DNA from 3 places in the Streptomyces sp. NPDC017246 genome. Region 1 is predicted to be linked to each of the others. Evidence: riboswitches for the same ligand, from Rfam matches in the RefSeq annotation. Region 1 holds a riboswitch; each other region holds the start of a gene.
What was found. Region 1 has a riboswitch for cobalamin ahead of metE (5-methyltetrahydropteroyltriglutamate--homocysteine S-methyltransferase). Riboswitches for the same ligand answer to the same signal wherever they lie in the genome.
Positions count from the first base shown of each region.

Region 2: it holds a riboswitch for cobalamin, as region 1 does, so the genes downstream of both, cobN (cobaltochelatase subunit CobN) here and metE (5-methyltetrahydropteroyltriglutamate--homocysteine S-methyltransferase) in region 1, are expected to answer to the same signal.
Region 3: it holds a riboswitch for cobalamin, as region 1 does, so the genes downstream of both, ACH4MY_RS33465 (energy-coupling factor ABC transporter permease) here and metE (5-methyltetrahydropteroyltriglutamate--homocysteine S-methyltransferase) in region 1, are expected to answer to the same signal.

Region 1 is NZ_JBIRMW010000001.1:941,821-946,275, forward strand. It holds gene ACH4MY_RS04290 (NAD(P)/FAD-dependent oxidoreductase) at 1-527, opposite strand, end outside; gene ACH4MY_RS04295 (diacylglycerol/lipid kinase family protein) at 642-2,039, opposite strand; gene ACH4MY_RS04300 (TetR/AcrR family transcriptional regulator) at 2,263-2,841, opposite strand; cobalamin riboswitch at 3,033-3,259, shown strand; gene metE (5-methyltetrahydropteroyltriglutamate--homocysteine S-methyltransferase) at 3,423-4,455, shown strand, end outside.
Region 2 is NZ_JBIRMW010000002.1:471,133-475,587, reverse strand. It holds gene cobN (cobaltochelatase subunit CobN) at 1-1,921, opposite strand, end outside; cobalamin riboswitch at 1,962-2,110, opposite strand; gene ACH4MY_RS06885 (cobalamin biosynthesis protein CobG) at 2,189-3,418, shown strand; gene ACH4MY_RS06880 (precorrin-8X methylmutase) at 3,433-4,068, shown strand; gene cobJ (precorrin-3B C(17)-methyltransferase) at 4,065-4,455, shown strand, end outside.
Region 3 is NZ_JBIRMW010000020.1:911-5,365, reverse strand. It holds gene cbiQ (cobalt ECF transporter T component CbiQ) at 1-232, opposite strand, end outside; partial or broken gene ACH4MY_RS33470 (energy-coupling factor ABC transporter substrate-binding protein) at 529-844, opposite strand; gene ACH4MY_RS33465 (energy-coupling factor ABC transporter permease) at 841-1,539, opposite strand; cobalamin riboswitch at 1,568-1,775, opposite strand; gene ACH4MY_RS33460 (PTS-dependent dihydroxyacetone kinase phosphotransferase subunit DhaM) at 1,841-2,248, opposite strand; gene dhaL (dihydroxyacetone kinase subunit DhaL) at 2,245-2,880, opposite strand; gene dhaK (dihydroxyacetone kinase subunit DhaK) at 2,946-3,938, opposite strand; gene ACH4MY_RS33445 (hypothetical protein) at 4,197-4,455, shown strand, end outside.

The DNA.
Region 1 (4,455 bases):
GCCACGGCCGAGTCCTTGCCGTCGGCGCCGACGACCAGGCGGGCCCGGATCTCCCGCTCGCCCTCCGAGGTCGACACGCGCACCCCGACGGTGCGCCCGGCCTCCCGGATCAGTCCGGTCACCTGGTGGCCGAGGAGCAGGTCGACACCGGGGGTCCCGGCCGCCCGGGACCTGATGAGCGGATCGAGGACGCTGCGCCGGATGTTGTACGCGTGCGGGAGCTCGGGGCCCTCCGCCGCGGCCCGCGGCTCGATCCATCCCCAACGGGTGTACCACCGGGCGTCGTTGCGAACGGCCCCCGCCTTCTCCAGGGCGGGGACGAGGCCGAGTTCGTCCAGCACCGGGTAGGCGTTGGCCGTGAGGGAGTGGGTGCACAGCACCTTGTACGCCCCGAGGTCCGAGCGCCGTTCCAGCAGGGCGACACGGGCACCGCGTCGCGCCAGCAGGATCGCCGCGGCACTGCCGGCGACGCTGGCTCCGCCGATGACGACGTCGTAGTCGTGAACCGCGCTCTCAGGTTCCGTCATGCGCTGATCGCCTCTTCGGGTCGTGGTGCCGTACGCGGGAGGAGTGGTGCGGTGCGCGCGACACTACTGACCGGTAATGACGAAGTCCAAGGGGTGGCGCGGTTCGGGAGCGCGTCAGCTGCTCCGCCCTGCGGTGGTCCGCTCTTCCCGGGGCCGTCCCGTACGGCCGAAGGCCAGGTCGAAGAGCCGTCGCCAGTTCACCGGCGGGGTGGGGTCGACGACACCCGGGCGGTCCCGTGGCACCAGGACCCGCAGCGCGCCCGGACGCAGGGTGCACACGACCGGTGGGGACATGCGCAGCGCCTCACCGTCCACCGCCACGGGGATCTCCTCCGAGTCCTCCCCGGCCGAGGAGGTCACCTCGACCCGTCGTGCGGTGGTGACGGTCAGGCCGGTGGACTGCGAGCCGCGCACCGCGAGGTCCGCCGCCTCGGCCGCGCCCTCCACCCGGATGCCCAGCACGCCCAGCTCGCCGTCGTCGAGACTGGGCCGGCGGCCGCCACTGCTCACCACGTCGGGTGAGACGTACGGGTTGTTGCTGATCAGCAGTGCCTGCTGGGACGAGAGCGGCGTGCCGTCGATCCGCGCGTCGAGCCGTCGCACCCCTTCGCCGACCAGCAGGTCCGGCATGAGGGTCAGGGCCGTCCCCGCCTTGTCGTCGCGGTACTCGGGGCGCTGGACGACATCGGCGTAGACGCCGAAGGACACCGTGTTGACGAAGGGCCGGCCCGCGACGTCACCGAGGTCGATCCGAAGCTCCTCGCCGTCCGTCAACGCGTCCAGGCAGCGGGCCGGATCGGACCGGTCCAGGCCGAGGTCCATGGCGAAGTGGTTCCGGGTGCCGGCCGGGACGACGAGGAACGGCAGGTCGTGTTCGGCGGCGACCGCCGCGACCAGGGCCTGGGTGCCGTCGCCGCCGGCGACGCCGAGCAGGTCCGCTCCTTCGGCCACCGCCTCGCGGGCCAGTTCGGCCACGTCGGCCGGGGCCGCGGGATCGAGCACGGTCACCCGGGCGCCGAGTGCCTCCGCCCGCTCGACCAGCCCGAAACGGCCGACCTTCCCGCCCCCCGACTTCGGATTCATGATGAGGTACGGCCGTCGGGGCCGGGGCGCGGCGACGCCGCGACTGACCCGCCGGGGACGGGCCTTGCGCAGCGCCGCACGGGCCAGGGCCAGCGCGGCACCCCAGCACAGGACCAGCACCAGCGCCGTCAGCCACAGACCGTCGTGTGCGAAGAGCACCACGACGCCGACCGGAGCGGCGACCGCGAGGAGCGCCCCCAGCAGCCGGACCGCACCGCGGTGCGCCACGAACCACCAGACACCCGCGGCACAGACGACGAGGCCGAGCAGCCCGGCTCCGACGACCTCCAGTCCGCCCTCGCCGACCGCGAGCACGAGCACGACGACGGAACCGACCACCGCCAGCACGGCCAGGCGCGCCAGCAGCCGCGCGGCCGGCGGCGGGCCGGTTTCCGTCAACCGCGTCCCACCCCTGCCGTCCTGCCCCATCCCGTGTCCGCCTCTCACCCCGCACGCGCCCGGTCGGCGCCCGGTCAGCGCCCGCTCCGTGCCACCAGCCTTCCCATTCACGGACCGGCGGGCATCCCTGGCGGGCCGAGCGGGTGAGCGCCGCTTCCTCTTCTCCCCTCGGGAACCCGGGCCGCCCCGCGGCCCGGACCGCCCCGCACAACGCCGCCCCGGCCGTCGCCGCCCCGCCGGGCGGTGACCGCCGTCAGCCCCGGCGCCGCGCGTCCGAGGCGTAGGTCTCCAGATACGCGGTCACGACGCGGCGGGCCTCGTCGATCGTGGCGTCGTCACCGTCCGGCGAGCGCCGGAACGCGACGTCGAAGAGCCGGTTGCCGATCTCGAAGGCGAGCTCCAGGACCAGCGGCGGTACGTCGGCGGGGACGAGGCCGCGTTCCACGAGGAGGTGCCGGAGGCGCTCGGCCTGCGCTTCGTCGAACGCGCGGACCAGCTCGACGAGCGGCTCGCCGCGCCCCTTGAACCACAGCTCGACGCAGCCGGGGTGGCGACGGAAGTAGCCGAGCAGCGGGTTGATGACGGCGTCGGCCGTGTCACTCAGCGTCTGCGGTCCCGAGGCCTCCAGCTCGGCGCCGACGAGGGCGTCGACCTCGTTCATATGGCCTTGCAGCAGCTCGGCGTCGACCTGGTGCCGGTCGGAGAAGTAGTGGTAGACGGAGGCGACGGGGATCCCGGCCCGCTCTCCGATCGCCTTGAGCGTGGCGGCCTCGTAGCCCTGCTCGACGAGCAGGACCTCCGCGGTGTCGAGGATGGCCCGTCTGCGCTCCACGCCCCGGCGCTGCACCACGGCCGGGCGAGCGGGAGTCCGGGTTGCCGGTGTTTTCTCGAACACGATTCGAAATCGTATCAGTGACATACCCGGCCTTCCTCCGCGACGAAGGTCGACAGCGGACTCGTGGAAACGGCGGGCGGCGGCCGGCGACAAGTCGATCTTCCCAGCGGCGGCCGTGACCGCTGCCGTAGCCTGGGCGTGCAGCTGGTTCGCCCCGTCCGCCAGGCGGGATGCGTCGTAAGAGGGAACCCGGTGGGAATCCGGGACTGCCCCGCAGCGGTGAGCGGGAACGACCGCCGTCATACGCACTGGATCCGGGAAGGGTCCGGGAAGCGACGGCCACTAGGTGTCCGCCGGTGGAATCCGGAGGGCGTGCCCGCGAGTCCGAAGACCTGCCCGTTGCCCGCACGCGGACGATTCCGCGCGCGGACATCCCGGTGACCTCGAGGGCGGGTCGGCGTACACACCAGTCGGACGACCGCGCCGTAGCGCGCCCGGTCGGCCGTCCGGTCGTCGCCCCTTCGCGCTCTCGTCCCGTCTCCGGGATCTCAGGGATTCATCTCGCGAAGGAGATCTCCGTGACCACGAAGTCCACGGCCCCGGCCGCACGGGCCACCGTGTACGGCCACCCCCGCCAGGGCGGTGACCGGGAGCTGAAGAAGGCGATCGAGGGCTACTGGAAGGGCCGCGTCACCGCAGGCGCCCTGCGCTCCACGGCCGCCGAACTGCGCGCCGCGAACTGGCGGCGGCTCGCCGAGGCCGGCATCCGTGAAGTGCCCACCGGCGACTTCTCGCTCTACGACCACGTCCTCGACACCACCGTCATGGTCGGCGCGATCCCCGAGCGCCACCGGGAGGCCGTCGCCGCGGATCCGCTCGACGGCTACTTCGCGATGGCGCGCGGCACTCAGGACGTGGCGCCGCTGGAGATGACGAAGTGGTTCGACACCAACTACCACTATCTGGTGGCGGAGTTGGGGCCGGACACGGTGTTCGCCGCCGATTCCTCCCAGCGGGTCGACGAGCTGCGGGAAGCCCTCGCGCTCGGCCTCGCGGCCCGGCCCGTCCTCGTCGGCCCCGTCACCTACCTGCTGTTGTCCAAGCCGGCGCCCGGAGTCGCCGCCGATTTCGATCCCCTGACGCTGCTCGACCGGCTGCTCCCGGTGTACGCGGAGGTCCTCGCCGACCTCCGTGCCGCGGGGGCCGCATGGGTCCAGCTCGACGAACCCGCCCTGGTCCAGGACCGGACCCCGGCCGAACTCGACGCCGCCGCCCGCACCTATCGCGATCTCGGCGCGCTCACCGACCGCCCGAAGCTGCTCGTCGCCTCCTACTTCGACCGGCTCGGCGACGCCCTGCCCGTCCTGGCCAAGGCACCGGTCGACGGGCTCGCCCTCGACTTCACCGGCCGGGCCGCGGCCAATCTCGACGGACTCGCCGCCGTCGGCGGCCTGCCGGGCAAGCGTCTGGTCGCCGGCGTCGTCGACGGCCGCAACATCTGGATCAACGACCTGGAGAAGTCCCTCGCCACCCTCGGCACCCTCCTCGGGCTCACCGACCGGGTCGACGTGTCGGCCTCCTGCTCCCTCCTCCACGTCCCCCTCGACACCG
Region 2 (4,455 bases), on a different contig from region 1:
CCTCCGGGCGCTGCTGGAGACCGAGGTCGTGGTCGAGCTTGGCGGCCTGGATCAGCGTCCAGATCTGGGCGCGGATCGCGGGCAGCTTCGCCGGGTCCATGGAGGAGATCTGCGCGTACTCGTCGAGCAGTTGCTCCAGGCGCGCGATGTCGCCGTACGAGTCGGCGCGGGCCATCGGCGGCACCAGGTGGTCGACGAGGGTCGCGTGCACGCGCCGCTTGGCCTGCGTGCCCTCGCCCGGGTCGTTGACGAGGAACGGGTAGATCAGGGGGATGTCGCCGAGGGCGGCGTCGGGGCCGCAGGCGGCGGAGAGGCCGGCGTTCTTGCCGGGCAGCCACTCCAGGTTGCCGTGCTTGCCCAGGTGGACCATGGCGTCGGCGCCGAAGCCGCCGTCCTCGGCGCGGGCGGCGATCCAGCGGTAGGCGGCCAGGTAGTGGTGGGACGGCGGGAGATCGGGGTCGTGGTAGATCGCGATCGGGTTCTCGCCGAAGCCGCGCGGCGGCTGGATGAGGATCAGCAGGTTCCCGCGGCGCAGCGCGGCGAGGACGATGTCGCCCTCCGGGTTGCGGGACCGGTCGAGGAACATCTCGCCGGGCGCCGGGCCCCAGTGCTCCTCGACGTGGGTGCGCAGCTCCTCGGGGAGGGTCGCGTACCAGCGCTTGTAGTCGGCGGCCGGGATGCGGACCGGGTTGCGGGCGAGCTGCTCCTCCGTCAGCCAGTCCTGGTCGTGGCCGCCGGCCTCGATGAGGGCGTAGATCAGCTCGTCGCCGTCGCCGGAGACGAGGCCGGGGAGGTCGGCCTCCGGGCCGAAGTCGTACCCCTCGGCGATGAGGCGCCGCAGCAGGGAGACGGCGGAGGCGGGGGTGTCGAGGCCGACGGCGTTGCCGATGCGGGAGTGCTTCGTCGGGTACGCGGAGAGGACGAGCGCCAGCTTCTTCTCGGCGTTCGGGATGTGGCGGAGCCGGGCGTGCCGGACGGCGATGCCGGCGACCCGGGCGGCGCGCTCGGCGTCGGCGACGTACGCGGGCAGCCCGTCCTCGTCGATCTCCTTGAAGGAGAACGGGACGGTGATGAGCCGGCCGTCGAACTCGGGCACCGCGACCTGGCTGGCGGCGTCCAGCGGGGAGAGGCCCTCGTCGTTCTCCTCCCAGGCGGCGCGCGAGCCGGTCAGGCAGAGCGCCTGGAGGATGGGCACGTCGAGCGCGGCGAGCGCACCCGCGTCCCAGGCCTCCTCGTCGCCGCCGGCCTGCGCCTCCGCGGGCTTGGTGCCGCCCGCGGCGAGGACGGTGGTGACGATCGCGTCGGCGGTACGGAGCCGGTCGAGCAGCTCCGGTTCGGGGGCGCGCAGGGATGCCACGTACAGCGGGAGCGCCTGCGCGCCGGTGTCCTCGATCGCCGAGCAGAGGGTGTCGACGAAGCCGGTGTTCCCGCTCATGTGGTGGGCGCGGTAGTAGAGCACGGCGACGGTCGGGCCGGTGGTCGTGCGGGCGGTGCGCTCCAGCGGGCCCCAGGTGGGGGCGGCGGCCGGGGACTCGAAGCCGTGGCCGGTGAGCAGCACGGTGTCGGAGAGGAAGCGGGCGAGCTGCTCCAGGTTCCCGGGGCCGCCGTGCGCGAGGTAGGCGTGCGCCTCGGTGGCGACGCCGACGGGGACGGTGGACGCCTCCATCAGCTGTGCGTCGGGGGCCTGTTCGCCGCTGAGGACGACCACCGGCTTGCCGGCGGCGCGGACCGCGTCGAGGCCCTCCTCCCAGGAACGGAGGCCGCCGAGGAGGCGGACGACGACGAGCTCGGCGTCGGCCAGCAGGCCGGTCAGCTCGGTGAGGGGGAGACGGGCGGGGTTGGCGAAGCGGTACTCCACCGGGCCGCCGGCCGCGCGGGCGCTGAGCAGGTCGGTGTCGGAGTGCGACAGCAGCAGAAGCATGGCGAGCGCAGGCCTTCCTCGGGGTTGTCCGCGCCCCGGGTGGTCGTGTGGATTGGCGGGAGTTCCTGACTCACCCGTTCCGGTTCGTGCCGAGGCACGTCCGGTACGGGCTCACAGTGGCGGGACCGCGCCGGATTCTCACCGGGCTTCCTCCCCGGGGTCCTGGGACCCCATGCCGTCTGCATAGTAGATCGTGCGGTCGGCGGGCCGGGAGGAGCCGGGGAGTCGGCCGGATCACACCCGGTGGTCGGCCGGTTCCCCGTCGGTATGCTCGCCGCCATGCCGCCCACCCCGCCCCCGACGCCCGAACCGGGTGAACCTCGCATACGGGACCGCGGCGACGCGTGCCCCGGGGCGCTGCGCCTGCACTCCGCCGACGACGGCCACCTCGCCCGACTCCGCCTGCCCGGAGGACGCTTGACGTCTCGTCAGGTCGAGACCCTGGCGCACGCCGCGGAGACCCTGGGCGACGGACGGCTCAGCATCACCTCGCGCGGCAACGCCGAGCTGCGCGGCCTCGCCGAGAGCTGCGGGGCCGAGCTGGCGGCGCTCCTCGACGAGGCGGGCCTGCTGCCCTCCCCCACCCACGAACGCGTCCGCAACATCGTCGCCTCCCCGGCCTCCGGGCTCGACGGACTCGGCGCCGCCGACGTGCAGTTGTGGGCCCGCGAGCTGGACACCCACCTGCGCTCCGCGCCCTGGGCGGCGGCGCTTTCCGGCCGATTCCTCTTCGTCCTCGACGACGGACGCGGTGATGTCGCCGGGCTCGGCGGGGATGTGACCTTGGTCGCAGTGGGCGGGGGAGAGGCCGAACTGCACGTCGGCGGCCGGGCCGTCCGGCTCGCGGGCTCCGACGCTCCCGGCGCGGCCCTGGCGGTCGCGGGCGGGTTCCTGACCACGGCGCGGAAGGCCGGAACCGGGGCCTGGCGGGTCCGGGAACTCCCGGAGGGGTACGCGGTGGACGTGGCGGAGTCGGGAGTGACGGCGGTGCCCGTACCCGCACCGGAACTCCCCCAGGGCCCTCCCCTCTCCCCCGGCGTCCTCGGGCCCGCCGCCCTCTCCGTCCTCGCCCCGCTCGGCCGTCTCACCACCGCCCAGCTCCGGGCGCTGCTCCCCGCCGACGAGGTCCGGCTCACGCCCTGGCGCGGGGTCGTCGTGGCCGGAGCCGGCGCCGACCGGCTGCCCGCGCTCGACGCGGCCGGACTCGTCACCCGCCCCGACTCCCCCTGGGCCGGTGTCACCGCCTGCACCGGGCGGCCCGGCTGTGCCAAGTCCCTCGCCGACGTCCGCGCCGACGCCGCCCCCGGAGACAACGCGCGCAGAGGGGCGCCCGGCCTCCCCGTGCACTTCTCCGGGTGCGAGCGCCGCTGCGGACACCCGCACGGCGACTGGACCGACGTCCTCGCCACCGCCGACGGCGACTACCTGGTGGACGGCGTCCCCACCCCCCGTACCGCCCTGACCGAAGCCGTGACCACGGCCCGCACGACGAGATGAGCGAGAGCAACAGGATGTTCGACTACGAGAAGGACGGCGCGGAGATCTACCGCCAGTCCTTTGCCACGATCCGCGCCGAGGCGGATCTGGCGGGCCTGCCCGCCGACGTCGCCCAGGTGGCGGTCCGGATGATCCACGCCTGCGGCATGACCGACCTCGTACGCGACATCGCCTGGTCGCCGCGGGTCGTCACGAACGCCCGCGCCGCGCTCCGCGCCGGCGCGCCGGTCCTCTGCGACGCGCAGATGGTCGCGAGCGGGGTCACCCGCCGCCGGCTGCCCGCCGACAACGAGGTGATCTGCACGCTCTCCGACCCGTCCGTGCCGGGCCTCGCCGCCGAGCTGGGCACCACCCGCTCCGCCGCCGCCCTCGAACTGTGGCGGGACCGCCTCGAAGGCTCCGTCGTCGCCATCGGCAACGCGCCCACCGCCCTCTTCCACCTCCTGCAGATGGTCGCGAACGGGGCCGGGAAGCCCGCCGCCGTCCTCGGCATACCGGTCGGCTTCATCGGCGCCGCCGAGTCCAAGGACGCCCTGGCCGCCCAGGACCTCGGCCTCGACTACCTCGTCGTACGGGGCCGGCGCGGCGGCAGCGCCATGACGGCAGCCGCGATCAACGCGATCGCTCACGAAGCGGAGATTCAGAAGTGACCGGCAAGCTGTACGGCGTCGGGCTCGGCCCCGGCGACCCGAACCTGATGACGGTGGCCGCGGTGAAGGCCATCGCCGCCGCCGACGTGATCGCGTACCACTCGGCCCGCCACGGCCGGTCCATCGCGCGCTCGATCGCCGCCGAGCACCTTCGCGAGGACCACATCGAGGAGCGGCTGATGTACCCGCTCACGGTGGAGACCACGGACCACCCCGGCGGCTACCGCGGCGCCCTGAACGACTTCTACGAGGAGGCCTCGGCCCGCCTCGCCGCGCACCTCGACGCGGGCCGCACGGTCGCCGTCCTCGCCGAGGGCGACCCGCTGTTCTACGGCTCGTACCAGCACATGCACAAGCGGCTCGCGGACCGCTACGACACCACCGTCA
Region 3 (4,455 bases), on a different contig from region 1:
CCCCCGTGACACAGAATCCGAGCGGGATCCGGAACGCCCGCCACAACGCCCGGCCCGGCACACCGGCCGGGCCGAGCAGGACCGCGAGCGTGGCCGTCGCCACGAGCACCGCACCGGGCCAGGGCGGCAGGCTCACCGCGCACAGGGTGAGACCGAAGCCGAGCAGCGCCTTCTCGGCGGGATGGCGGCGACGCCAGCGACTGCTGTGCGCCGCCGCGTCGATCGGCAGCATCGGCGGTTACGCGTCCTGGCCGTCGACGGACGACGCGGCCCGGGGGGATCCGGCACCGGCCCCAGCCCCGGTACTGGCGTCGGCCGCGGCCCCGGCACCGGTACTGGCGTCGGCCGTGGCCCCCGCGTCGCCCCTGTCCACCGCCGCGGTCTTCGCCCCGGCGGCCGTCCCGGCAGCCCCGTCCGTCTCCGACGCGGCCACGTCCGAACTGGCCGTTTCCGCCCCAGCCCTCGCCGATCCAGCCGTTTCCACCCCAGCCGTCTCCGCCTCAGCCGTCTCCGATCCGGCGGTCTCGGACCTCTCCGTCTCCGCCCGGGCCGCCCCCTGCCGGCGCCCGCGCCGCAGGCCGAAGTAGTACGCGAGCACCCCGGCGCCGATGGCCGCCTGGAGGGCGAAGAGCGCGGACTCGATCTCACCGGACGGGGGCTCGTAGAGGGGGCTGAACCACGGTTCGTAGTCCGGCTGGAGCTCGGTGATGGCGGTCTCCGCCTCCGCGTCCGACCCGGTGAACGGTTCCTCCTTGTGGTCCCCGAGCCCGAGCGCGAGCGGCAGTACCGCGAGCGCGGCGACGACGAGCAGCAACAGGGTGTTGATCTTCGCGTTCCGGCTCATCGCGCGGCCGCCTCCTCGCGTCGCTCCGTCGTGCGCCCGGCGAGGACGCCGAGCCGGGTCAGTTCGCCCTTGCTCGACTGGGTGAGCAGCCGCATCACGAGCACGGTGAGCAGTCCCTCGCTGACCGCCAGCGGAATCTGCGTCACGGCGAAGATCCCGCCGAACTTGGCGAGCGCGCCGGGAATGCCGCTCCCCGGGTCCGGGAAGGCGAGAGCGAGCTGAACGCTGGTCACGCAGTACGTGGACAGGTCGGCGACGAAGGCGCCGAAGAAGACGGCGACCATCAGCGGCGCACCGAACCGGCGGAGCAGCCGGTACGCGCCGTAGCCCGCCCAGGGCCCGACGATCGCCATCGAGAAGGCGTTCGCGCCGAGCGTGGTCAGCCCGCCGTGGGCGAGCAGCAGGGCCTGGAAGAGAAGGGTGATCGTGCCCAGGACCGCCATGATGGGGGGCCGGAACAGGATCGCGCCCAGCCCCGTCCCGGTCGGATGCGAGCAACTGCCTGTCACGGAAGGCAATTTGAGTGCCGACAGGACGAACGTGAAGGCGCCGGAGGCACCGAGCAGCAGGGTGGACTCAGGATTCGACCGCACCTCGCGGGTCAGCGCGCGGACCCCGTGGACGACGAACGGCGCGGACGCGACGCCCCAGGCGGCGGCGTGCACAGGGGGCAGATACCCCTCGGCTATATGCATGGTTGGGAGACCCTCTCCAGCACCTCGTGGATGGACAACGCACCCTGGCCGGTCTCCTGGCTGACGGTCATGCGCCCGGACTCCGCCTTCCCACACCACGAGGGTCTCCCGTCGTGGTCCAGTGGCTTCCCCGTGGGTATTTCCCGCGGGGGTGGAGCCGGACCTCCCGATCACAGTGGCGAGGGCCGCACCGGTACTTCACCGGTTTCCCGTACACCAAGGCCCTGCGACATTAGTGCGTTGACCTGCTGGATCACAACACGGTCGCCACCCGGTGCGGCCTCTCGCTCACTGCGCGCAGTCACTCCTTGCGGTAGGCGTACGCCTCCGAGGCCGCCGCCGACACGGCGTCGAGGTCGCCGCCCGCGCTCGCCGTGACCAGGGCGGCGACCGCGCCCTCGACGAACGGGGCGTCCACCAGGCGAGACCCGGCGGGCAGTTCGTCGCCCTCGGCGAGCAAGGCCTTCACGGTGAGCACGGCGCTGCCCAGGTCGACCAGGATCGCCACGCCGGCGCCCCGGTCGACGCCCTTCGCCGCCTCGCAGATCAACTCGGAACTCGTCCCCAGGCCGCCGTCCGGGGTTCCGCCCGCCGGGAGGATCGGCGCCAGGTCGCCGCCTCCGGCGAGCCCCTGGGCCAGCTCGGCCACGGCCGCGGCGACGGCGGCGCTGTGCGAGACGAGCACGATCCCGACGGGTGACCCGCTCATGACGCCTCCCCGGTACGCCCGTTCTCGGCGAGCGCGGTCTCGTCCAGCGCGGCGAACAACAGCGCGGAGGAGGTCGCCCCCGGGTCCTGGTGCCCCATCGACCGCTCACCCAGATAACTGGCCCTGCCCTTGCGGGCCCGTAGGGGTACGGTCGCGAGGGCGCCCTCCTCGGCGGCCGCGCGGGCCGCCCCGAACGAGTCCCGCAGGCCCTCCACCGCCGGGACCAGCGCGTCCAGCATCGTCTTGTCACCCACCTGTGCGCCGCCCAGCTGGGACACGGCGGCCACCCCGGAGCCGAGGGCGTCCGCCAACTGCGCCCGGGTCACGCGGTCGTCCTCGCCCAGCGTCTTCCCCGTACGGCGCAGCAGCGTGCCGTACAGCGGTCCCGACGCACCGCCCACGGTGGAGATGAGCTCCCGCCCGGCGGTGGTCAGCACGGCGCCGGGCGTCGTCGGCGGCTCCTTGGCGAGGGTCTCGGTCACGGCGGCGAATCCCCGCTTGAGATTGGCGCCGTGGTCGGCGTCACCGATCGCCGAGTCCAGCTCCGTGAGCCGGTCCGCCTCACGGTCGACGGCCTCTGCCACCGCGGCCAGCCAGCGCACCAGGAAGTCCGCGCCGAAGGTCTCCGTCATGTCGATTCCCTTTCCCGTCCTCAGTCCTGTCCCACGGTCCGACCAGGTTCCACGTCTCGCTCGTCTCAGCGACCCCAGCGGAGCGCGGGCGTCCGCACGGGCGCGTCCCACAGCCGAAGAAGCTCCTCGTCCACCTCGCACAGGGTCACCGAGCAGCCGGCCATGTCGAGCGAGGTCACGTAGTTCCCGACGAGCGTCCGCGCCACCGGAACCCGCCGCTCGCCGAGCACGCGCTGCACCTCGGCGTTGAATCCGTACAGTTCGAGGAGCGGGGTAGCACCCATGCCGTTCACCAGGGCGATGACAGGCCCGGCGGGGCGGAGGTCCTCGACGACGGCGTCGACGGCGAAGTCCGCGATCTCCCGGGAGGTCATCATGGGCCGCCGCTCGCGGCCCGGCTCGCCGTGGATGCCGATGCCCAACTCCAGTTCACCCGCAGGGAGATCGAAGGTGGGGCTGCCCTTGGCGGGGGTCGTGCACGCGCTCAGGGCCACGCCGAACGACCGGCAACGCTCGTTGACCCGGCGGGCGATCGCCTCCACGCGCTCCAGCGGAGCGCCCTCCTCCGCGGCGGCTCCCGCGATCTTCTCCACGAAGAGCGTGCCGCCGGTCCCGCGTCGGCCCGCCGTGTACAGACTGTCCTTGACGGCGACGTCGTCGTCGACGAGGACCCTGGCGACCTGGATGCCCTCGTCCTCGGCGAGCTCCGCCGCCATCTCGAAGTTCAGCACGTCACCCGTGTAGTTCTTGACGACGAACAACACCCCGGCGCCGCTGTCGACGGCGGCCGCGGCCCGCACCATCTGATCGGGCACCGGGGAGGTGAAGACCTCCCCGGGGCAGGCGGCCGCGAGCATCCCGGGCCCCACGAAGCCCCCGTGCAGCGGCTCGTGCCCGGACCCCCCGCCGGAGACCAGCGCCACCTGGCCCGCCACGGGCGCGTCCCGCCGCACCACGATCCGGCGCTCCACGTCCACGGTGAGCTCGGGGTGGGCGGCGGCCATCCCCCGCAACGCGTCGGCGACGACGGTCTCGGGGACATTGATGAGCATCCTCATGGATACCTCCTGGTGAGAGTAACAGGCAAGCTGCTGAGCAGGGTCTTCGCAGGTCAGAGCAGGTAAGGCGAGTTAATGATCTTGGCGGTCCATGGCTGTGGGGGGCGGTTCTGTGCGGTACTGATGCCGACCCAATGCTGACTTCCCTGATGCACCGTCAGGCCTGGCAGCCGAGTTCGAGCTTTGCGAGTGCGCATCATGGTGCAATTATCGACGCGAGACCGCGAGCGTGCACGGGTGCGTGGGACACTTTTGGTCGTGGCTCAGCACGACTTTCCTCCCCTCATCTCCGACGGGACATCCCAACCGCCAGCCGATGACACCGCGGCGGATCGTTGGCTCCCCGTGGCGGCGGATCCCGATCTCGGCTATCCGCCCAGCGCCGGCACCCCTGGGAACAGGCCACCGGGCGAAGATCTCGATCTGGCGATCGGGTGGGACCGTTTTGAGAAACTGATGCTGGCGGTGTCGAGTCACGTCCTCGCATTCCGAGGGATCAAGTTTCGCCGGTACGGGG